4 regions of the Streptomyces sp. NPDC033229 genome follow, and region 4 is predicted to be linked to each of the others. Evidence: riboswitches for the same ligand, from Rfam matches in the RefSeq annotation. Region 4 holds a riboswitch; each other region holds the start of a gene.

Region 1 (5,703 bases), on a different contig from region 4:
GCTGAGGCTCACCGAGGCGTTCGGTGTGGACCCCGGCTTCTTCTCCGAGCGCGACACCGGACGTGTCCTGGCCGACCTGCGCGAAGCCCTCGCCGACGAGGTGGCCGCCGCCCGCGTCTCACCCACCGATCTGTCGGAACTCGCCTCCCGGCTGCCCGCCGTCGCGGCGGTGCTGCTCGACCTGGGCCGGCGCAACCAGGCCCTGACCGAGCGGCTCGCGGAGGTCGCCGAGCGGCGCGGCACCGACGACCCGGCCCTGCCGCGCCCGCCCCACGAGGAGATCCGGGAGTTCTTCTACCGTCGGCAGAACTACCTCCACACCATCGACACCGCCGCCGAGGAGCTGGCCGCAGAGATCGGCATCCGCCCCGGCGGGGTGCTGCCGGCCCTGGCCGCCCGGCTCGCCGAACGCCACGGGGTCCGCATCGCCGCCGACCCCGACCACCTCCACAGCTACGACCCCCGCGCGCGGGTGCTGCGCCTGTCGAACCGGTTGCGCCCCGGCCAGCAGGCCTTCCGGATGGCGACCCAGCTCGCCCTGCTGGAGTACGGCGGGGAACTCACCCGGCTCGCCTCGGAGGACTACGAGGAAGACTCCGTCGTCCGGCCGCTGGCCCGGATCGGCATCGCCAACTACGTCGCCGCCGCGCTGATCCTGCCGTACCGCGAGTTCCACGCCGCGGCGGAGGAGCTGCGGTACGACATCGAGCGGCTCGCCGACCGCTTCGGGCTCGGCTACGAGACCGTCTGTCACCGGCTCAGCACGCTCCAGCGCCCGCGGCTGCGCGGGGTGCCGTTCTCGTTCGTACGGGTCGACCGCGCGGGCAACATGTCCAAACGGCAGTCGGCCACCGGATTCCACTTCTCCCGGGCCGGCGGCACCTGCCCGCTGTGGAACGTCTACGAGGCATTCGCCTCTCCCGGCCGCATCCATGTGCAGATCGCGGCGATGCCGGACGGGCAGCGCCATCTGTGGACCGCCCGCACCGTCACCCGGCACCGGGGCGGCTGGGGCGAGCCCGGCAAGACCTTCGCCATCGGGCTCGGCTGCGAGATCCGCCACGCCTCCCGGCTCGTCTACTCCGACGGACTCGACCTGGACAACGCCTCGGCCGCCACCCCCATCGGCATGGGCTGCCGGATCTGCGAACGCCTGGACTGCCCGCAGCGGGCCGTCCCACCGCTCGGCCGGCCCCTCGCCGTCGACGAGAACCGCAGCACCTTCGTGCCGTACCCGGTGCGGGACACCGGGCCCCACTGAACCGAGGCCTTGATCCGGGCCGCTGACACTCCGGGCCAGGAGACCCTGGACTTACTAGGACGTCCAACTATATGTTCGGAGGACAAGGTCCGCGGTGCAGGGAAGCCGGTGTGAATCCGGCACGGTCCCGCCACTGTGACCGGGGAGTTCGTCCTCGCGGTACACGCCACTGACGAGCGGGATGTCGGGAAGGCACCGGGACGCGCGCTGATCCGGGAGTCAGGATACCGGCCGCGGAACGTTCCGTGTTTTCCACGAGGATGGAGCAGACACGTATGGCACCGGTCCGTACCCACGACCCTGGTGATCCGGCGCGGCGAGCGGCTGTTCCCGCTCGCTGACGGTTCCTGGCCCTTCGCGTCCCGCGACCCGTCGGCGGCCGCGCGCAACCCGCGCTCTCCGCCGGACGCTTCGCGCCGTCCTCGGATCTCACCTGACGAGAGCAGGCTCTCCCATGGTCCGTGAACTCACCCATTTCATCGGCGGCAGGCACACCCCGGGAACATCGGGTGCCTACGGCGATGTGTACGACCCCAACACCGGCGCCGTGCAGGCCCGGGTGCCCCTGGCGAACCGGGCCGAGACCGAGGCGGCCGTCGCCGACGCGGCCGAGGCCCAGCGGGAGTGGGGCGAGTGGAACCCGCAGCGCCGGGCCCGCGTCCTGTTGCGCTTCCTCCAGCTCGTCGAGGGTGAGAAGGAATCCCTCGCCCGGCTGCTGTCCTGTGAGCACGGCAAGACGGTCCCCGACGCGCTCGGCGACATCCAGCGCGGTCTGGAGGTGGTGGAGTTCGCCGCCGGCATCCCGCACCTGCTCAAGGGCGACTTCACCGACAACGCCGGGACCGGCATCGACGTGCACTCCCTGCGCCGCCCGATCGGCGTGACGGCGGGCATCACCCCGTTCAACTTCCCCGCGATGATCCCGCTGTGGAAGGCCGCCCCGGCCATCGCCTGCGGCAACTCCTTCGTCCTCAAGCCCTCCGAGCGCGACCCGTCCGTCCCGTTGCGGCTCGCCGAGCTGTTCCTGGAGGCGGGGCTGCCGCCCGGTGTGCTCAACGTCGTCAACGGCGGCAAGGAAACCGTCGACACCCTGCTCGAGGACCCGCGGGTGCAGGCGCTCGGCTTCGTCGGCTCGACCCCGATCGCGGCCCACATCTACGCCACGGCCGCCGCCCACGGCAAGCGGGCCCAGTGCTTCGGCGGTGCCAAGAACCACTTGATCGTGATGCCCGACGCCGACCTCGACCAGGCCGTCGACGCCCTGATCGGCGCGGGCTACGGCTCGGCCGGGGAGCGCTGCATGGCGATCTCCGTCGCCGTACCCGTCGGCGAGGACACCGCCGACGCGCTGGTCACCCGCCTCAAGGAGCGGATCGGCACCCTGCGGATCGGCCGGTCCGACGACCCCGACGCCGACTTCGGCCCCCTCGTCGGCCGCGACGCCGTCGACCGGGTCCGCGGCTATGTGGACCTCGGAGTGGAGGAGGGCGCCGAACTCGTCGTGGACGGGCGCGGCTTCACCCTCGCCGGGCACGAGAACGGCTTCTTCGCCGGCGCCTCCCTCTTCGACCGGGTCACCCCGGACATGCGGATCTACCAGGAGGAGATCTTCGGGCCCGTCCTGTCGGTGGTCCGCGCGGCGGACTACGAGGAGGCACTGCGGCTGCCCTCCGAGCACGCCTTCGGCAACGGCGTCGCGATCTTCACCCGCGACGGGGACACCGCCCGCGACTTCACCCGGCGCGTGGACACCGGCATGATCGGCGTCAACGTCCCGATCCCCGTGCCGGTCGCGTACCACACCTTCGGCGGCTGGAAGCGGTCCGGCTTCGGCGACCTGGGCCAGCACGGCCCGGACGCCATCCGCTTCTACACCCGCACCAAGACCGTCACCTCGCGCTGGCCCTCCGGGGTCAAGGAGGGCGCGAGCTTCACCATCCCCACGATGGGATGAGCGCCATGACGACGGGCCTCACCGAGGACCAGCTCGCGATGGCCGAAACGACGCTGGACTTCGCGCGGGAACACCTCGCCCCGCACGCCGTAGCCTGGGACCAGGACAAACACTTCCCCCTCGACGTGCTGCGCAAGGCCGCGGGGCTCGGCCTCGGCGGGGTCTATGTACGGGAGGAGGCGGGCGGCTCCGGCCTCACCCGAGCGGACGGCGTGCTGATCTTCGAGGTGCTGGCCACCGGCTGTCCCTCCATCGCCGGCTACCTCTCCATCCACAACATGGTCGGCTGGATGATCGACCGCTACGGCGACGAGGCCCAGCGCGCCCGTTGGCTGCCCCGGCTGTGCTCGATGGACACCCTCGGCAGTTACTGCCTGACCGAGCCGGGCGCGGGCTCCGACGCCGCAGCGCTGCGGACCCGGGCCGCACGCGACGGGGACTCCTATGTCCTGACCGGCGTGAAGCAGTTCATCTCCGGCGCCGGGGCCGCCGAGGTGTACATCGTCATGGCGCGCACGGGCGGGGAGGGGCCGGGCGGCATCTCGGCGTTCGTCGTCGAACGGGACGACCCCGGGCTGTCCTTCGGTCCCGACGAGAAGAAGATGGGCTGGAACGCCCAGCCCACCCGCCAGGTCGTCCTGGACGGCGTCCGCCTTCCGGCCGACCGTCGGCTCGGCGCCGAGGGCGACGGCTTCCGCATCGCCATGAACGGGCTCAACGGCGGCCGGCTCGGCATCGCCGCCTGCTCCCTCGGCGGCGGACAGAACGCCCTGCACCGCAGCCTGGAGTACCTCGCCGACCGGGAGGCGTTCGGGGCACCGCTGCTCGACGCCCAGGCGCTGCGGTTCCGCCTCGCCGACATGGCGACCGAACTCGCCGCCGCCCGCGCCCTGGTCCGCCAGGCCGCGGAGGCCCTGGACCGCGACGACCCCCAGGCGGCCCAGCTGTGCGCCATGGCCAAACGCTTCGCCACCGACACCGGCTACTTGGTCGCCGACCGCGCCCTGCAACTGCACGGGGGCTACGGCTACCTCACCGAGTACGGCATCGAGAAGATCGTCCGAGATCTTCGAGTGCACCGGATCCTGGAAGGAACGAACGAGATCATGCGCCTGATCGTGGCCCGCGGACTGACGGGAGACGCCCGATGACCCCGACGGACGGCACGGACGACTGTGTGTTGCTGCGCACCGAGGGCCGCGCCGCGTACCTCACCCTCAACCGGCCGAAGGCCCTCAACGCCCTCAGCCACACCATGGTGCGCCGCATCGACGAGGCCCTCACCACCTGGGAGCACGACCCCGCCGTCGAGACCGTCGTGATCAGCGGCGAGGGCGAGCGGGGGCTGTGCGCGGGCGGCGACATCCGGTCCATCCACGCCGACGCCCGCGCCGGCGGTGACGCCTCCGCGGCCTTCTGGCGCGACGAGTACCGGCTCAACGCCCGTATCGCCCGCTACCCCAAGCCGTACGTCGCCCTCATGGACGGCATCGTGATGGGCGGGGGAGTGGGGATCTCGGCCCACGGCAGCGTGCGGATCGTCACCGAGCGCTCCAAGGTCGCGATGCCCGAGACAGGCATCGGTTTCGTGCCCGACGTGGGCGGCACCTATCTGCTGGCCCTCGCGCCCGGGGAGCTCGGCACGCACCTCGGGCTCACCGGAGTGCCCGTGGGCGCCGCGGACGCCCTGCTGTGCGGCCTCGCCGACCACTTCGTACCGGCGGACGCACTTCCCGCCCTCGGCGCGGACCTCGCCGCCGGGGCCGTGCCCGATGTCCTGCCCCGCCATGTCCGCGAGGCACCGGAGGGCCGGCTGGCCGCCGACCGGGAGTGGATCGACCACTGCTACGCGGCCGACACCGTAGAGGAGATCATCGAGCGGCTGCTCGCCGCGGGCACCCCGGCCGCCAAGGAAGCCGCCGAGACGATCCTCGCCAAGTCGCCCACCGCCCTGAAGGTCACCCTCGCCGCGCTGCGCCGCGCCCGGGACCTCGGCCCGCTGGAGCGGGTCCTGGAGCAGGAGTACCGCGTCTCCTGCGCGGCCCTGTCCGCTCCCGACCTGGTGGAGGGCATCCGCGCCCAGGTGATCGACAAGGACCGCGCCCCGCGCTGGTCGCCGGCAACCCTGGCGGAGGTCGGCGGGGCGGACGTGGCCCGGTTCTTCGCACCGCTCGGCGCCCGGGAACTCTCCCTCGCCGACGACGCCCCGCAGGAGGTGCCCTGGTGAGCGCCGTGAGCCCCGCGAGTACGGTCGTCGGCTTCGTCGGCCTCGGCCACATGGGCGGTCCGATGGCCGCCAACCTCGTCAAGGCCGGATACCGGGTGCGCGGCCACGACCTGTCGGCCGCGTCCCTGGCGGCGGCCGCGGCCGCCGGTGTCGAACCGGCCGTCTCGGCGGCCGAAGCCGCCGCGGGTGCGGACGTGGTGATCACCATGCTGCCCGCCGGCCGCCATGTCCTCGCCCTCTACCAGGACGAGGGGCTGCTCG
Region 2 (5,703 bases), on a different contig from region 4:
GGATCCTGGTCGACCTGCTCCGGGGCACGCTCGGTTTCGACGGCCTGGTGGTCACCGACGGCATTGAGATGAGCGCGGTGACCGGCCGCTACGGCATCGACGGCGCGACCGTACGGGCCGTGGCGGGCGGCGCCGACGCCGTGTGCGTCGGCGGCGAGAGCGCGGACGAGGCGACCACCGAACTCCTGACGACCGCAGTGGCCAAGGCCGTGCACGACGGCACCCTGCCGGAGGAACGACTGGCTCAGGCGGCGGCCCGGGTCGCGGAGTTCGCCGCCTGGTCCGGTCGGCGCGCCCGGTCCCGCACATCGGCCGACGGGGTGCGCTCCGACATCGGCCTGGTGGCGGCCCGACGCGCCCTGCGCGTCGCCGGGCGCCCGGACGGCACCCTTCCACTGCCGGCCGACCCGCACGTGGTCGAGCTCGTCCCCACCTCGACCCTGGCCATAGACCGGCAGACCCCGTGGGGCGTGGCGGGCCCCCTGCGCGCACTGCGCCCCGGCGCCACGTCCGTCCGGCTGGCCCAGCCCGACCTCGCCGCCGACGCGGACCTCCTGGACCGCACCGCCCTGACCCCCGCCACCGGCCGCCCGCTCGTCGTCGTGGTCCGCGACGCCGCCCGGCACGCGTGGATGTCGGAGGCGCTGACCCACCTGCTGACCGGCCGCCCGGACGCCGTCGTGATCGAAATGGGCGTCCCCGGCAGCACGACCCCCGGCGCCGTCCACCTCGCCACCCACGGCGCGACCCGCGTCTCGGGCCAGGCGGCGGCGGAACTCCTCGCCGGAGTAGCCGATTCCGCACCCGCCAAGAGCTGACACGGTCCAGCCGCCGGGGCCGCCGCCCTGCCGCCTCAGCTACCGGCAGGCCGCGCCTCGACAGCGAATTCGATGTCCAAGGCTTCCGGGCGGGCGAGCACGCCGCGCCCCGCACTTCTCCGCCACCTGACGTTGCCATACCGATATGCGGACAGGGGGTGACGCCCAGTAGCACCCTCCCCTAGATTTCCTGCGCATCACGCAGTGATCACACAGGGGGGAGTCACCACCATGACGGAACCACCGACCGAACCACCCGCCGAGCCGTCGGCCGGGTCGGCAGCGCAGCTGCCCCAGCAGTCGACGACGTCACCGTCCACGGCGTCGTCGGAGGGCAGGCCCAAGGGTGGGCGTACGGCGTCCGCCGTCACCGTGCCCATGGTCGTCGCGGGGGTGTGCCTGGCGATCCCCTTCGGCGCGATGCTGTGGGTCGACTCCTACTCCCGGCTCACCCCCACGTTCATCGGTATGCCGTTCTTCTACTGGTACCAGATGCTGTGGGTGGTCCTCTCGACCGCGCTCACCGTCATCGCGTACGTGATCGTCAGGCGCCAGGAGCGCGCCCGGAAGGGTGGTGAGCGGCGGTGAAGGACGGCGTGAACGGCGTGGCGCTCGCCGTCTTCATCTTCTTCTTCCTGGCCGTCACGGTCATGGGGTTCCTGGCCTCGAAGTGGCGGCGCGCGGAGAACGCGAACAATCTCGACGAGTGGGGGCTGGGCGGGCGCTCGTTCGGCACCTGGGTGACCTGGTTCCTGCTGGGCGGCGACCTCTATACCGCGTACACCTTCGTGGCCGTCCCGGCGGCGATCTACGCGGGCGGCGCGGCGGGGTTCTTCGCGGTGCCGTACACGATCCTCTGTTATCCGCTGGTGTTCACCTTCCTGCCCCGGCTGTGGTCGGTCGCGCACAAGCACGGCTATGTCACCTCGTCGGACTTCGTCCGCGGCCGGTTCGGGTCCAAGGGGCTGTCGCTGGCCCTCGCGCTCACCGGCATCCTCGCGACGATGCCGTACATCGCGCTCCAGCTCGTCGGCATCCAGGCCGTGCTGGACGTGATGGGCGTCGGCGGCGGATCGAACTGGTTCATGAAGGACCTGCCGCTGCTGATCGCCTTCGGTGTGCTCGCCGCCTACACCTATTCCTCCGGGCTGCGGGCGCCGGCGCTGATCGCCTTCGTCAAGGACGCGCTGATCTACATCGTGATCATCGTGGCGATCATCTACATCCCGATCAAGCTCGGCGGCTTCGACGACATCTTTGCGAAGGCGGGCGAGGCGTTCGCGGTCGAGAACCCGGCGACCGGCAAGCCGCGCGGCTCCCTGGTGACCGGGCCGCAGGCGCAGTGGGCGTACGCGACGCTCGCCCTCGGGTCGGCGATGGCGCTCTTCCTCTATCCCCACTCGGTGACGGCGGTGCTCTCCAGCCGCAGCCGCAACGTCATCCGCCGCAACACCACGATCCTGCCGCTGTACTCGCTGATGCTCGGGCTGCTGGCGATCCTCGGCTTCATGGCGCTCGCCGCCGGGGTCAAGGTCAAGAACGGCCAGCTGGCCATCCCGCAACTCTTCGAGAACATGTTCCCCGACTGGTTCACGGGCGTCGCCTTCGCCGCGATCGGGATCGGCGCGCTCGTCCCGGCGGCCATCATGTCGATTGCCGCCGCGAATCTGTTCACCCGCAACATCTACAAGGACTTCATCAGGCCGGACGCCACGCCGGAGCACGAGGCGAAGGTCTCCAAGCTCGCCTCGCTGCTGGTGAAGGTCGGCGCGCTGGTCTTCGTGCTCACCATGGACAAGACGGTGGCGATCAACTTCCAGCTGCTCGGCGGCATCTGGATCCTGCAGACCGTCCCGGCCCTGGTGGGCGGGCTCTTCACGCGCTGGTGCCACCGCTGGGCGCTGCTCGGCGGCTGGGCGGCCGGAATGATCTACGGCACCTGGCGGGCGTACGACACGCCGAGCGCCACGCAGGACCACTTCGGCAACACGAATCTCGTCCCCCTCATCGGTGAGAAGGGTTACATCGGCCTCACGGCCTTCGTCCTCAACGTCATCGTGGTGATCGTCCTCACCTTCGTCCTCAGAAAGCTCGGCGCGCCGGACGGCGTGGACGAGACGAAGGCGTCGGACTACACCGCCGACGCGGGCGACCCGGGCGTGGTGGAGAAGCTTCCGGCGGCCACCGCGGGTGCCCCCGGCGGCCACTGACCCCCACACCCCCGACCGCGCCTCTGAGGCCGCCGCTCCCCGACGAACAGGGGGGCGGCGGCCTTCGCCTTGCGGGCGCCGCCGGGACGCTCGCAGAGGCCCTTCGGGGGCCTTCGCGGGAGGCCTCGGAGGGCCGTGACGGGGGCTCAGGCGATAAGCGATTCGAGGTCCAACACCCGGGCGCTCTAGCACATTCCGCACCCAGCTCATTACCGCGCGACACAACATGTGGGGGCGCGTACGAGTGGCAGCACTAGATGTATGCTCGTCCTCGCTGTCGCCGCAGGGGAATCCGGTGGAAATCCGGAACTGTCCCGCAACGGTGTATGTGTGCGGTTTTACGTACCCAAGAGTCCGAGGACCTGCCGACAGCGCGCCCGCCTTTCGAGCCTCCGCTCGGAACAGGGCGTCGAAATCGTCCGGGTCTCGCGGGTTGGGCCGATGGACGCTGCGTGGCATGCCCTGGTGCAGGGGTGTTCCCGTACGCGCCCGTCGCGCCCGCCCGCCCGGCCCACACCACTGCCGAGCGAGGGAGAGCCCCACGTGACCATCGCGCCCGCCGATCCGGTCTCAGCGACAGCGGAAGCGACCGGCGGCCCCGGGACCGCGCTGCTGCGCACCCTGACCGACCTCACCGCCGATCTGCCCGCCACCGACCCCGGCAAGGTCGCCGCCGCCGCGCTGCGCGGCCGCCACCCGGGCTCGGACGAGGCCGAGTTGCGGTCCCTGGCCACCGAGGCCGCCGCGGGGCTCATCGCCGAGGAGCCGGAGTACTCCCGGCTCGCCGCGCGACTCCTCACGCGTGCGATCGCCGACGAGGCGGCCGGACAGGGCGCCCTCTCCTTCTCCGCCTCCGTCGCGGTCGGCCACCGCGAGGGTCTGATCGCCGACGAGACGGCCGCGTTCGTCGTGACCCACGCCGAGCGCCTGGACGCCCTCGTGGACGCCGCCCTCGCCGACGGCGCCGACGACCGCTTCGGCTACTTCGGCCTGCGCACCCTGCACAGCCGCTACCTGCTGCGCCACCCCATCACCCGCCAGGTCGTCGAGACCCCGCAGCACTTCCTGCTGCGCGTGGCCTGCGGCCTCGCCGAGGACCACTCGACGCGGGCCCTGGACGACGTGGCCGAGCTGTACCGGCTGACCAGCACGCTCTCCTACCTGCCGTCCTCCCCCACGCTCTTCAACTCCGGCACCCGCCACCCGCAGATGTCCTCGTGCTACCTGCTGGACTCGCCGCTGGACGAGCTGGACTCGATCTACGACCGCTACCACCAGGTGGCGCGGCTGTCGAAGCACGCCGGCGGCATCGGCCTGTCGTACTCGCGCATCCGCTCGCGCGGCTCGCTGATCCGCGGCACCAACGGCCACTCCAACGGCATCGTGCCGTTCCTGCGCACGCTGGACGCCTCCGTCGCCGCCGTCAACCAGGGCGGCCGGCGCAAGGGCGCGGCCTGTGTCTACCTGGAGACCTGGCACGCGGACATCGAGGAGTTCCTGGAGCTCCGCGACAACACCGGTGAGGAGGCCCGCCGCACGCACAACCTCAACACCGCGCACTGGATCCCGGACGAGTTCATGCGCCGCGTCGAGGCGGACTCCGACTGGTCGCTGTTCTCCCCCGCCGACACCCCCGAGCTGGTCGACCTGTGGGGCGACGAGTTCGACGCGGCGTACCGCAAGGCCGAGGCCGACGGCAAGGCGATCAAGACGATCCCGGCGCGCGTGCTGTACTCCCGGATGATGCGCACCCTCGCGCAGACCGGCAACGGCTGGATGACCTTCAAGGACGCGTCCAACCGCACCGCGAACCAGACCGCCGAGCCCGGCAAGGTCGTCCACTCCTCGAACCTCTGCACCGAGATCCTCGAGGTCACCGACGACGGCGAGACGGCCGTCTGCAACCTCGGTTCCGTCAACCTGGCGCAGCACCTGGGCACCGACGGCGAGATGGACTGGGAGAAGCTCGACCGCACGGTCCGCACGGCCGTGACGTTCCTCGACCGCGTCGTGGACATCAACTTCTACCCGACCGAGCAGGCCGGGAACTCCAACAGCCGCTGGCGCCCGGTGGGCCTCGGCCTGATGGGTCTCCAGGACGTCTTCTTCCGGCTGCGGCTGCCCTTCGACTCCGCCGAGGCGAAGGAGCTGTCCACCCGGATCTCCGAGCGCATCATGCTCGCGGCGTACGAGGCGTCCGCCGAGCTCGCCGAGCGGCACGGCCCGCACCCGGCGTGGGCCGCGACCCGCACCGCGCGCGGCGTGCTGCACCCCGACCACTACCCGAACGCCGAGCAGCGCTGGGCCGACCGCTGGGACGCGCTGCGCGCCCGGATCGCGAAGACGGGCATGCGCAACTCGCTGCTGCTCGCCATCGCGCCGACGGCCACCATCGCCTCCATCGCGGGTGTGTACGAGTGCATCGAGCCGCAGGTCTCCAACCTCTTCAAGCGCGAGACGCTCTCCGGTGAGTTCCTCCAGGTCAACACCTACCTGGTGGAGGACCTGAAGCAGCTCGGCGTGTGGGACCGCACCACGCGTGACGCGATGACGGACGCCAACGGCTCGATCCAGGACATGAACTGGATCCCCAAGGAGGTGCGCGACCTCTACCGCACCGCCTGGGAGATCCCGCAGCGCGCCCTGATCGACATGGCCGCGGCCCGTACGCCGTA
Region 3 (5,703 bases), on a different contig from region 4:
CGATCGACGGCGAGATCGCGTTGAGCAGCAGACCCAACCGCATGTCGTCCATTCCGACGACCGCGGTGAACGGGTAGGTGGCCGAGGCCATCAGCGGGTACCCCCTTCAAGGGTTTCAAAGGAACGGCTCTGGTCGGGCGCCTCGGAGGCGGCGGTGTTCGCCGCGCCGTCCGACGGTTGTGCGGGGACGGCCGGCTGCTCGCCCGCGGGGACGGCCGGCTTCTCGCCCGTGGCGGCGTCGGCGGGGTACGCGGGCGCACCCGGCGGGACGAACGGCAGCCCGGCCGGTACGCCCCCCTCGATCAGCCGCAGCAGCGCGTCCGTGTCCGCGTGCCGCTCGATCAGATCACCGAGCCGGTCCAGCTGTTCCTCGCGCAGGGCCGCGAAGCTCGTGTCCGGCGCCGGGACGAAGGACCGGCCCGCCGCGTCCGCCACGCGCCGCAGGAACGCCCGGCGGAAGCCGTCGCTCTCCAGTGAGCCGTGCCAGTGCGTACCCCAGACCGAACCCACCCGGCAGCCGTCCAGGAACACTTCGTCCCCGCCGGTCACCTCCGCGACGCCGTGGTGGATCTCGTAGCCCTCCACCCGCTCGCCGAGCGCCTCGCCGACCGGGCGCTCCAGCGTCTTCTCCCGGGCGAACCGCACCCGCACCGGCAGCAGCCCGAGGCCCTCGACCGTGCCGGCCCGGGACTCCACGTCGTCCTCGATGCGCTCGCCCAGCAGTTGGTAGCCGCCGCAGATGCCCAGCACCGGCCGCCCCTCGGCGGCGCGGCGCTTGAGCGCGTCCGCGAGCCCGCGCTCACGCAGCCAGGCCAGTGCCTTCACCGTCCCCCGGGTGCCCGGCACGATCACCAGATCGGCGTCGGCCAGCTCCTCCGGACGGTCCACGAAGCGCACGATCACGCCCGGCTCCGCGGCCAGCGCGTCGACGTCCGTGAAGTTCGACATCAGCGGCACCGCGCACACCGCGACCCGCAGCACGTCCGCGCCGTGCGGCGGGGCCACCACCGACTCGCGCACCGCGCCGCGCATCGAGACCCGCAGACCGTCCTCCTCGTCGATGCCGAGGCCGTGCGCGAAGGGCAGCACGCCCACGGTGGGTCGGCCGGTGAGGTCCCGCAGCATGTCCAGGCCCGGCTCCAGGAGCGTCACATCGCCCCGGAACTTGTTGACCATGTAGCCCGCGATGTGTGCCTGATCCTCGCGGGACAGCAATGCCGTCGTACCGAAGAAGGACGCGAAGACCCCGCCCCGGTCGATGTCGCCGACCACCACGACCGGCAGCCGGGCCGCGCGGGCGATGCCCATGTTGACGATGTCCGTGCGGCGCAGATTGATCTCGGCGGGACTGCCGGCGCCCTCACAGATCACCGCGTCGTGTGTACGTCGCAGCTCCTCCAGACACTCCGTCACCGTCCCGAGCAGCGCCTCCCGCCGCCCGCCGTACAGCGACGCGCCCGACGACTCCCCAGACGCCCCTGGCCCTCCGAAGTACCCGCGCGCGCTGAGTTCGCCCACCGGCTTGCCCAGCAGCACCACCTGGCTGCTGCGGTCGCTGCCGGGCTTGAGGAGGACGGGGTTCATCAGGGCGCTGGGCTCGACGCGGGCGGCGGCGGCCTGCATGGCCTGCGCCCGGCCGATCTCGGCGCCCTCACGCGTCACGAACGAGTTCAGCGACATGTTCTGCGCCTTGAAGGGCGCGACCTTGACGCCCTTGCGGACCAGCCACCGGCAGATCCCGGCCGTGACCACGCTCTTGCCCGCGTCCGAGGTGGTCCCGGCCACCAGCAGGCCCCCGCCCAGCGGGCCCGTGGGCCCGCTCCTGTCCGCTGTCACCGGTTCCTCCTGCGCTGCGTGGGAGCTATGACCCGTCGGGTGGTCCGTAGTGCTGTCCGTACGACCGGGACGGCTGCCGGAAGTCTGCCCAGGGCGCGGCCGGTCGGCGCACCGCTCGTGGAGCACGTCGCGGCCCGCGCGCCGGTGACGGCGTACCGCCCGGCGATCGCGACCCCGAGGGCCAGCAGCGACACCCGGCGCGAGAGCCGTACCGCGCGCTCGATGTCGGCCGCCCGGACCGGGCGGAGCTCCGCGCCCAGGACGGGACGGTGTTCGACGCGGCCCGCGTAGGCGAGGGTGCCGCCCAGCCGGACGCCGAGGGCCCCGGCGAAGGCGGCCTCGACGGGGCCGGCGTTGGGGCTGGGGTGCCGGGCGGCGTCGCGCCGCGCCACCCGCCAGGCGCCGCGCGGGTCGGGGCCGGCCAGGACGGCGAGGGCGGCGGTGAGCCGGGCGCCGGGCCAGCCGACGACGTCGTCGAGACGGGCCGAGGCCCAGCCGAACCGCCGGTAGCGCGCGGACCTGTGGCCGACCATCGCGTCCAGGGTGTTGACCGCACGGAAGCCGACGAGCCCGGGCACACCGCCGAGGGCGCCCCAGACGAGGGCGCCCACCACGGCGTCGGAGGTGTTCTCGGCGACGGATTCGACGACCGCCCGCGCGATCTGCTGCGCGTCCAGTGACTGCGGGTCACGGCCGCACAGATGCGGCAGCCGCTCCCGGGCGACGTCCAGGTCCCCGGCGGCCAGGGCGCCGCCGACGGCCCGGGCCTCCCGGCCCAGGGACGTGCCGCCGAGCACGGCCCAGGTGGCGGCGGCGGTCAGCGCGACGTGCGCGCGGGGGGAGTTCCGTACGGCACGGGTCAGCAGCCCGGCGGCCGCGGCGGTGCCGCCCGCGCACACCAGGGTGTGCAGGGCGCCGTAGCCGCGGTGGTCGCGCCACAGTCGTCGCTCGACGCCTTGCGCGGCGCGCCCGAAGGCGGCCACGGGGTGGCCGCGGCGGGGGTCGCCCACGAGGAGGTCGCCGAGAAAGCCGAGCGCGGCACCGGACGCGAAACCGACGTGATCGGCACGCATCGGATCAGACCGCCGTCATGCCTCGGAGGGGTGCACGGAAGGCGGAGGGAGGGGGTGTGGGGCGGCAGCCGGGCATCGCGATGTGTCCTCACTCAGGGTCCGCGCCCTGGTTCGACGTGACCGGCGACCAGAGTCTCCTGGCTCCCGGATCGGCGCCGCCCCCGGTCTTCCAGCTCGCTTCGGCGAGCCGTGACCCCTATGGACCCACGGGGTGGGGGAGCGCTCCCCGGTGACAGTGGCGGGACCGCGCCGGACTCACACCGGCTTCCTCTTGCTGTCGCCGTTTGGCCCCGGAAGTCCACCACGGCCCGGGAACGGCCGTCAACTCACGTTTGACCTGCGGCCATGGCCGCCCCGGGCCGTGGGTGGACTGTCGCCGACGGACGATCAGGCGACGATGAGGTAGATCCCGTACGCGACGGCCGCCGCGCACAGCGCGAAGCAGGCGTACGCGCCGGTGCGCGCCGCCGCGGTCGGGGCCGTGGTGGCCGCCGCCGCACCGGCGGCGCCGTCCCGCGTGCCCTGGGGCTTGCGGGAGGTGCCGACGATGCCGAGGGTGAAGACGCCCACCATCGCGACGGTGACGACGAGGCTGACGCCGAAGACCTGGCCGAGAGCTGCCCAGTCGATGTTCATTGCGTACTTCCTTAAGGCTGGCGGGTCCGGCGTCAGCCGGTCGCGGCGGCCGGGGTGCGCTCGGGCTCGCGGGGAGCCGGGGCGACCCGGTCCGGGAGGAGCCCGGCCGGCGGCGGGGCGACGGCCTGGAGGGCGGTGGTGACGACACCGGCGGGCTCGGCGACCGCGGCGTCGAGCACGTTGACGTTGTCGTGCGTCACGGGCTTGCGGCGCGAGGCCAGCCAGATCGCGCCACAGACTGCGAGGGCGAGCACGGCGACCGTGGCGACGCCCCAGTCGCCCCGGTCGGCGAGGAGGGCGGCACCGGCGCCGACGAGGCCGGCGGCCGGGAGCGTCAGGCCCCAGGCGGCGACCATGCGCCCGGCGGTGGACCAGCGCACCACGCCGCCCTTGCGGCCCAGGCCCGCGCCCATGACGGCACCGGAACAGACCTGGGTGGTGGAGAGCGCGAAGCCGATGTGGGAGGAGGCCAGGATGGTGACGGCGGCGCCGGTCTGGGCGGCGAAGCCCTGCGGCGGCTGAATGTCGGCGAGGCCCTTGCCCAGGGTGCGGATGATGCGCCAGCCGCCGAGGTAGGTGCCCAGCGCGATGGCGATGCCGGCCGAGGCGATGACCCACAGCGGCGGGTCGGCGTCCGCGCCCAGCGCGCCGCCGGAGATCAGGGCGAGGGTGATGATGCCCATGGTCTTCTGGGCGTCGTTGGTGCCGTGGGCGAGGGAGACCAGGGCGGCCGAGGCGATCTGCCCGGCGCGGTAACCCTTGGCACTGGCCTCGGGGTCGGTGTCGCGCGCCACGCGGTAGGTCAGGCGGGTCGCCAGCACGGTCGCCAGGCCGGCCACGACCGGGGCGACGACGGCGGGGATGAGGACCTTCATGACGACGGCCTCACCGTGGACGGCGTCCGTGCCCACCGAGGCGATGGTCGCGCCGATCAGACCGCCGAACAGCGCGTGGGAGGAGCTGGAGGGAAGGCCGGCGAGCCAGGTGAGCAGGTTCCAGACGATCGCGCCGACCAGTCCGGCGAAGATGATCTCCGGCCGGATGCCTGATTCGTCGACGATGCCCTTGGAGATCGTCGCCGCGACCTCCACGGACAGGAACGCGCCGACGAGATTGAGCACGGCCGACATGGCCACCGCGGTCTTGGGCTTGAGCGCCCCGGTGGAGATGGTGGTGGCCATGGCGTTGGCCGTGTCGTGGAAACCGTTCGTGAAGTCGAACACCAAGGCCGTGACGATCACGATCCCGATGAGAAGCGTGATGTTTTCCATTCACCCAGGCAATCAGCTCGATGGTCAGGTACGCGGCGACCGTAGGGACCCTGGGTGAACGGAAGGTGAACTGGAACGGACCGAGTAGTGACGCCAACCGGAGGCGGAGAACGATGACAGCGACCGAAGACCGGATAGCCGGGCCCGGGGAGATCCCGCGGACATGGGCGGACGTGGTCACCACGGCCCGTCGCACCACCTCGGAGGGGCTGGTGGTGGGCACCTCCGGCAACGTCTCCGCCCGGGTGGGCGATGTTGTTCTTGTCACTCCCTCAGGAGTCCCCTACGACCGGCTCGGCCCCGACGACGCCGTCGGCGTCGACCTCGACGGCCGCCGGGTCCTCGGCGAGCTGACCCCCACCAGCGAGCTGCCCATGCACCTCGCCGTCTACCGCGCCACCGACGCCCGGGCGATCGTGCACACCCACGCCGTCCACGCCACCGCCGTCTCCACCCTCGTCGACGAGCTGCCGCTGGTCCACTACATGGCGGCGGCCCTCGGCGGACCGGTCCGGGTCGCCCCCTACGCCCTCTACGGCACCGAGGAACTGGCCGGCCACCTCCTGGACGCCCTCGACGGACGCACCGGCGCCCTGCTGCGCAACCACGGCACGGTCACCTACGGAACCACCCTCGACCAGGCGTACGACCGCACGGCCCAGCTGGAATGGATGTGCCGCCTCTGGCTGACCGCCGCCACCGTCCCCGGCCACACCCCGACGCTGTTGACCGGAGCCCAGGTCGCCGAGGTCGCCGACAAACTTCGCGGCTACGGACAGCGCTGACCCCCGCCCCCGCGCCCCCGACCGACCGCGGCCGTGACGAGAGGGGCCGCCCGCTGGCCGGGGGCGCCGGAGCCCCACACACTGGAGGGGATGCGCCCGCGT
Region 4 (5,703 bases):
ACCGGGCCCGCCCGGGAGGAGAGTTGAGGACCATGACCGTACGTGTGACGCTGCTCTCACCGGCGATGAGTGCCGCCCTGCGCGAGGCCCGTTTCGACGACGGGGCCCCGCTCGACGACGTCGGCACCCGGCAGGCACGCGCCGCCGCCGGCGGCCTGCCCCGGATGTCTGCCGCCCTCTGTGCCCCTTCCCCGCGCTGCCGGGGGACGGCCGCCGCGCTCGGCCTGTCCCCCGCTGCCGTGCCCGAGCTGCGGGACCTGGAGGTGGGCGGCTGGCGCGGGCGGGGGCTGGCCGAGCTCTCCGCCACCGAACCCGAGGCGGTGGCCTCCTGGTTGGCGGACCCCGGCGCCGCGCCGCACGGGGGTGAGTCGCTGCTGGACCTCGTCGGCCGGGTCGGCTCCTGGCTGGACGGGCGGACCGACGACGACGGCCGGCTGCTCGCCGTCGTGGAACCCGCGGTGGTCCGCGCGGCGGTCGTGCACGCGCTGGGGCTGCCGCCGCAGCTCTTCTGGCGGCTCGACGTGCCCCCGCTGTCGCTGACCGAACTCACCGGCCGTGCCGGACGCTGGAACCTGCGCTGCGGTCGGCCACTGACCCCGGAGCCGGCACCGCCGGCCCCCTGAACCGGCACGGAAGTACACGGGGACTCACAGGGCGGTCAGCCCGCCCCGCTGGGCCCGCGTCGCGGCCGGCGGCCTCCCTTGGATCAGCTCCAGCAACCCGCAGCGGACACAGGAGGCCGCCGGATGGCCGACGTCACCGCCGCCCCCGCCGTCGAAGGACGGCCCCGGACGGCCGTGCGGAACGTCGGCCAGCAGGGACTCGACGGCCGCCAACAGGGCGAGGCTGTGCTGGAGTTCCTGTTTGAGGACGCGGATACGGGCGCCCTGCGCGCCCACCTGTCTGCGGGTGGTCGCCAGGCGCTCGTACTCCTCGGGGGCCACCACCACCGCCTCCTCCCCACCGATGATCATTCGACGCGGCTCGGGGCGCCTGCTCATCGTGGCCGTCCTCTCCTGTGGGGGGCATGACCGGTGGGGGCAGTCAATCATGAGAGTCCGTTGGGATTTGGGCCACTTGAGCGGGATTGGCCGTGAACAGCGGGCGCGGCCCGGCACATCGGCGCCGGGCCGCGCCCGCTGCCGCCCCTGATCAGAGCGGCGGTGACCGGCGTCAGCGCGCGTCAGGACCCGTCAGCTCGGCCCGCACCTGCCGGGCCGCCTCGACCAGATGCTCCAGGGAGGCGCGGACCTCGCTCCAGCCCCGCGTCTTCAGGCCGCAGTCGGGGTTGACCCACAGACGCTCGGCGGGGATGGCGCCGAGCCCCTTGCGCAGCAGGGTGGCGGTCTCCTCGACGCCCGGCACACGGGGCGAGTGGATGTCGTAGACGCCCGGGCCCACCTCGTGCCCGTATCCGGCCACGGCGAGTTCGTCGGCGACCTGCATGTGCGAGCGGGCCGCCTCCAGGCTGATGACGTCGGCGTCCAGCTCCTCGATGGCGCCGATGATGACCCCGAACTCGGCGTAGCACATGTGGGTGTGGATCTGGGTGTCCGCCCGGACGCCCGCGGTGGTCAGCCGGAACGCCTCGGTCGCCCAGGCCAGGTAGCCGGGCCGGTCGGCGGTGCGCAGCGGCAGCGTCTCGCGCAGCGCGGGCTCGTCGACCTGGATGACGGCGGTCCCGGCGGCCTCCAGGTCGGCGACCTCATCGCGCAGGGCCAGGGCGACCTGGCGGGCGGTGTCGGCGAGCGGCTGGTCGTCGCGGACGAAGGACCAGGCGAGCATGGTGACGGGCCCGGTGAGCATGCCCTTGACCGGGCGCTCGGTCTGCGACTGGGCGTAGCTCGTCCAGGCCACGGTCATGGGCTCGGGGCGGGAGATGTCACCGGCCAGGATCGGCGGACGGACATAGCGGGTGCCGTAGGACTGCACCCAGCCGTGCTGGGTGGCGAGGTAGCCGGTGAGCCGCTCCGCGAAGTACTGGACCATGTCGTTGCGTTCGGGCTCGCCGTGGACGAGGACGTCCAGCCCGGCCTTCTCCTGGAAGGCGAGGACGTCGCGGATCTCGGCGGCGATGCGCTCGTCGTACCCGGCGGCGTCGATCCGTCCCGAGCGCAGGTCGGCACGAGCGGTGCGCAGTTCGGTGGTCTGCGGGAACGAGCCGATGGTCGTGGTGGGCAGCAGCGGCAGGTTCAGCCGGGCCCGCTGGGCGGCGGTCCGCTCGGCGTACGGCTGCGGGCGGCGGGTGTCCCGCTCGGTGACGGCCGCGGCGCGGGCCCGGACGGCCGGGTCGTGGGTGAGGGCGGAGGCGGCGCGGGAGGCGCGGGCGGAGCGATTGGCTGCGAGCTGCGGGGCGATGACGTCCGTGCCCTCGTTCAGTCCGCGGGCGAGGGTGACGATCTCCTCGGTCTTCTGGCGGGCGAAGGCGAGCCAGCGGGCGACCTGGGGGTCCACGTCGCGTTCGGCGGTGGCGTCGAGGGGGACGTGCAGCAACGAGCAGGACGGTGCCACGTCCACCCGGCCGGCGAGACCGAGGAGGGTGGCGAGGGTGGCCAGCGAGTGTTCGAGGTCGTTGAGCCAGATGTTGCGTCCGTCGACGACGCCGGCGACGAGGCGCTTGCCCGGCACACCGCCGGCCGCGGCGAGGGCTTCGAGATTGGCGGCGGCGGGGCCGGTGAAGTCCAGGGCCAGACCCTCGACGGGTGACTTGGCAAGGACGGGCAGGGCGTCACCGAGGCGGTCGAAATAGGCGGCGGCCAGGATCCTGGGCCGGTCGGCGAGCGCGCCGAGGTCGCGGTAGGCGCGGGTGGCGGCGCTGAGGACGGCGGGGGGCTGGTCCTGCACGAGGGCGGGCTCGTCGAGCTGGACCCACTCGGCGCCCGCGGCCCGCAGCTCGGCCAGCACCCGGGCGTACACGGGGAGCAGCCGGTCGAGGAGGGTGAGGGGCTGGAAGTCCGCCGGGGCGCCGGGGGCCGGCTTGGCGAGGAGCAGATAGGTGACCGGGCCGACCAGGACGGGGCGGGCCGTGTGGCCGAGGGCGAGGGCCTCGCGCAGTTCGCCGAGCGGCTTGGCGGGGTCGGCGGTGAAGACGGTGTCCGGGCCCAGTTCGGGGACGAGGTAGTGGTAGTTGGTGTCGAACCACTTCGTCATTTCCAGCGGCGGGGCCTCCTGGGTGCCGCGGGCCATGGCGAAGTAGCCGTCCAGGGCGTTGTCCCGGACGGCGGTGCGGTGCCGCTCGGGGATGGCGCCGACCATGACCGTGGTGTCCAGGACGTGGTCGTAGAGCGAGAAGTCACCGGTGGGGACCTCGTCCACACCGGCTTCGGTCAACTGGCGCCAGGCCGTGCGGCGCAGGGTGGCGGCGGTGGTGTGCAGGGCGTCGGCGGTGACGCGGCCCGCCCAGTAGCCCTCGATGGCCTTCTTCAGCTCACGGCCCTGGCCCTGGCGGGGGTAGCCGTGGACGGTGGCCCGGGAGGGCGGGGTGGCGATGCGGTCGGTCACGGAACTCTCCTTCGCGAGTCGCGGAATGACCACGGCGGACCCGGGCGCGAAGGGACGACGAAGAGGGCGGGCGTGCCGGGCACGCCTGCCTGCCACCGCCGGCCCTCCCTCGAGGCCACCGAGATCACCGCGCGCGGGTGGCGCGCGGGCAGTGGCAGGTCTTCGGACTCGCGGGCGCGCCCTGGGCCTTGGGGCCGTCGGGCACCTACTGGCCGTCGCTTCCCGGACGCGTGGGCGTCCAGTGCGTATGACGGCGGTCGTTCCCACTCACCGCTGCGGGGCAGTCCCGGATTCCCACCGGGTTCCCTCTTGCGACGCTCCCGCCTGGCGGGCGGGGCGAACCAGCTGCGTCTCCCACCCTAGACACAATGTCGAAGTGCCGGTAGGGGAATCCGCGCAAGGATTCGATCTTGGCGTGTGGTGGCGGAAAAGAGGGGGGCCGGGCCCTCGCGCGAGCCGCGCCGACACGCCCGGCGGCGCCCCCGGGGGCGCCGCCGCCCGTCGACGGACGCCGTCACAACCCCCCGCACGTGTCACCCACGGCACCGTTGCGGCGGCCCCTGCGACGCATGAGAATCCTCGGTACCCGGACCTCGCCCGGACCCTGGAGACGCCGTGACCGCCTTCGCGCACGCTCCTTTCGACCGCCGCACCGCGCTGCGGGCCGTGGCCGCGTCGGCCGCGGCCGGGCCCGTCGGGGGTGGTGGCGGCCGAAGTCCGCTGCGGGTGATGAGCTTCAACCTCCGCTACGCCTCCGACACCCCGCCCCACACCTGGGCCGATCGCCGGCCTGTCACCCGCGCGCTGCTGCGCCAGGAACGCCCTCATCTCCTCGGCACCCAGGAGGGGCTGTACGCGCAGCTGCGGGACATCGCCGACGATCTCGGGCCGCGCTACGCGTGGATCGGCACGGGCCGCGCGGGAGGCAGCCGTGATGAGTTCGCCGCCGTCTTCCATGACGTGCGGCGGCTCGCCCCCGTCGCGTACGACCACTTCTGGCTCTCCGACACCCCGTATCTCATCGGCTCCGCGACCTGGGGCAACACCGTGATCCGGATGGTCACCTGGGTCCGGTTCCGGGATCTGCTCACCGGGGGCGAGTTCTATGCCTTCAACACCCATCTCGACCACGCCCACCAGTACGCGCGCGAGCGCTCCGCCGCGCTGATCACCACTCGGCTGCGCGGTCTGGATCCGGCCCTCCCCCGGATCGTCACCGGCGATTTCAACGTCCCCGCACACGGCAACCCCGTCTACGGCACGATGCTCGACCAGGGTTCGCTCGTGGATTCCTGGGACGCGGCCGACCGGCGCGGGGCGCAGTACGCGACCTTCCACGGATACCGGCCACTCGTGCCGGACGGCGACCGCATCGACTGGATCCTCACCTCGCCCCGGGTGCGGACCCGGCGCGCGGCCATCAACGTCTTCCAGCAGGGCGGGCAGTTCCCCAGCGATCACTTGCCGGTGCAGGCGGACGTGGAGCTGTAGGGCAGCCGGACACTCCCGGACACTCCTCCCCGAGCCGCCCATCTCATCGCCGCTTATCTCAAAGCCGCCCGAGTGTCACCACTTTGAACCGATCCACCCCGGGCACGGCACCGACTATCGGACATTCGAACATCAGGCCCCCCTCGGCGCACCGGAACCGCAGAAAACGCTTCCGTCGCAGGCCACCCTGGGTGACGTTCAAGCAACAGTATGAAACCTTTCGCCCCAACGTCACCACGAGTTGTCCGCATTACGAACAAAACTGTCCGGAAGTACCCGGATCCTTTTGACTGTGCCCACCCTCATCACCAAATGTCTGCCAAATGTCCTCGTCAGTGAAGCCGGTGTGCTCAGGGCTCTTACGGAACTACGACTTCCGATTACTGCTCTCCGGGGCAGCGGTGAGCCAGATCGGTGCCCAAGTGACCGTGGTGGCCCTGCCGTTGGTGGCCGTCATCGAGCTCGACGCGTCGCCCATGGAGGTCGGGCTGCTGACCGCCGCCGAGACCGCGGCGTTCCTGCTGGTCGGGCTGCCCGCCGGAGCCTGGGTGGACCGGATGCGGCGGCTGCCCCTGCTCATCCGCACCGACGTCGTACGGGCCGTGACCATGCTGAGCCTGCCGCTCGCGGCGTGGGCCGGGGCGCTGACCATGGCGCAGCTGTACGTGGCCGCCCTCATCACCGGTGTGGCCACCGTGTTCTTCGACATCG

What was found. A riboswitch is a leader RNA that binds a small molecule or an ion and turns the genes downstream of it on or off. The one in region 4 is predicted to bind cobalamin.
Region 1: another riboswitch for cobalamin. It lies ahead of ACZ53N_RS11080 (CoA-acylating methylmalonate-semialdehyde dehydrogenase); the one in region 4 lies ahead of metE (5-methyltetrahydropteroyltriglutamate--homocysteine S-methyltransferase).
Region 2: another riboswitch for cobalamin. It lies ahead of ACZ53N_RS03665 (ribonucleoside-diphosphate reductase subunit alpha); the one in region 4 lies ahead of metE (5-methyltetrahydropteroyltriglutamate--homocysteine S-methyltransferase).
Region 3: another riboswitch for cobalamin. It lies ahead of ACZ53N_RS09240 (cobalamin biosynthesis protein); the one in region 4 lies ahead of metE (5-methyltetrahydropteroyltriglutamate--homocysteine S-methyltransferase).

What each region holds. Positions count from the first base shown of each region.
Region 1 is NZ_JBVIQR010000009.1:106,748-112,450, reverse strand. Features, by position in the region: gene ACZ53N_RS11085 (short-chain fatty acyl-CoA regulator family protein) at 1-1,261, shown strand, start outside; cobalamin riboswitch at 1,337-1,511, shown strand; gene ACZ53N_RS11080 (CoA-acylating methylmalonate-semialdehyde dehydrogenase) at 1,716-3,215, shown strand; gene ACZ53N_RS11075 (acyl-CoA dehydrogenase family protein) at 3,212-4,366, shown strand; gene ACZ53N_RS11070 (enoyl-CoA hydratase/isomerase family protein) at 4,363-5,442, shown strand; gene mmsB (3-hydroxyisobutyrate dehydrogenase) at 5,439-5,703, shown strand, end outside.
Region 2 is NZ_JBVIQR010000002.1:382,712-388,414, reverse strand. Features, by position in the region: gene ACZ53N_RS03680 (glycoside hydrolase family 3 protein) at 1-818, shown strand, start outside; gene ACZ53N_RS03675 (DUF3311 domain-containing protein) at 1,197-1,406, shown strand; gene mctP (monocarboxylate uptake permease MctP) at 1,403-3,028, shown strand; adenosylcobalamin-variant (AdoCbl-variant) riboswitch at 3,303-3,400, shown strand; gene ACZ53N_RS03665 (ribonucleoside-diphosphate reductase subunit alpha) at 3,572-5,703, shown strand, end outside.
Region 3 is NZ_JBVIQR010000007.1:165,125-170,827, forward strand. Features, by position in the region: gene ACZ53N_RS09230 (putative cobaltochelatase) at 1-91, opposite strand, end outside; gene ACZ53N_RS09235 (cobyric acid synthase) at 91-1,803, opposite strand; gene ACZ53N_RS09240 (cobalamin biosynthesis protein) at 1,833-2,909, opposite strand; cobalamin riboswitch at 3,041-3,179, opposite strand; gene ACZ53N_RS09245 (hypothetical protein) at 3,297-3,545, opposite strand; gene ACZ53N_RS09250 (inorganic phosphate transporter) at 3,578-4,816, opposite strand; gene ACZ53N_RS09255 (class II aldolase/adducin family protein) at 4,930-5,601, shown strand; gene ACZ53N_RS09260 (alpha/beta hydrolase family protein) at 5,692-5,703, shown strand, end outside.
Region 4 is NZ_JBVIQR010000003.1:161,267-166,969, forward strand. Features, by position in the region: gene ACZ53N_RS04245 (histidine phosphatase family protein) at 33-623, shown strand; gene ACZ53N_RS04250 (hypothetical protein) at 648-1,001, opposite strand; gene metE (5-methyltetrahydropteroyltriglutamate--homocysteine S-methyltransferase) at 1,174-3,501, opposite strand; cobalamin riboswitch at 3,654-3,845, opposite strand; gene ACZ53N_RS04260 (endonuclease/exonuclease/phosphatase family protein) at 4,117-4,992, shown strand; gene ACZ53N_RS04265 (MFS transporter) at 5,316-5,703, shown strand, end outside.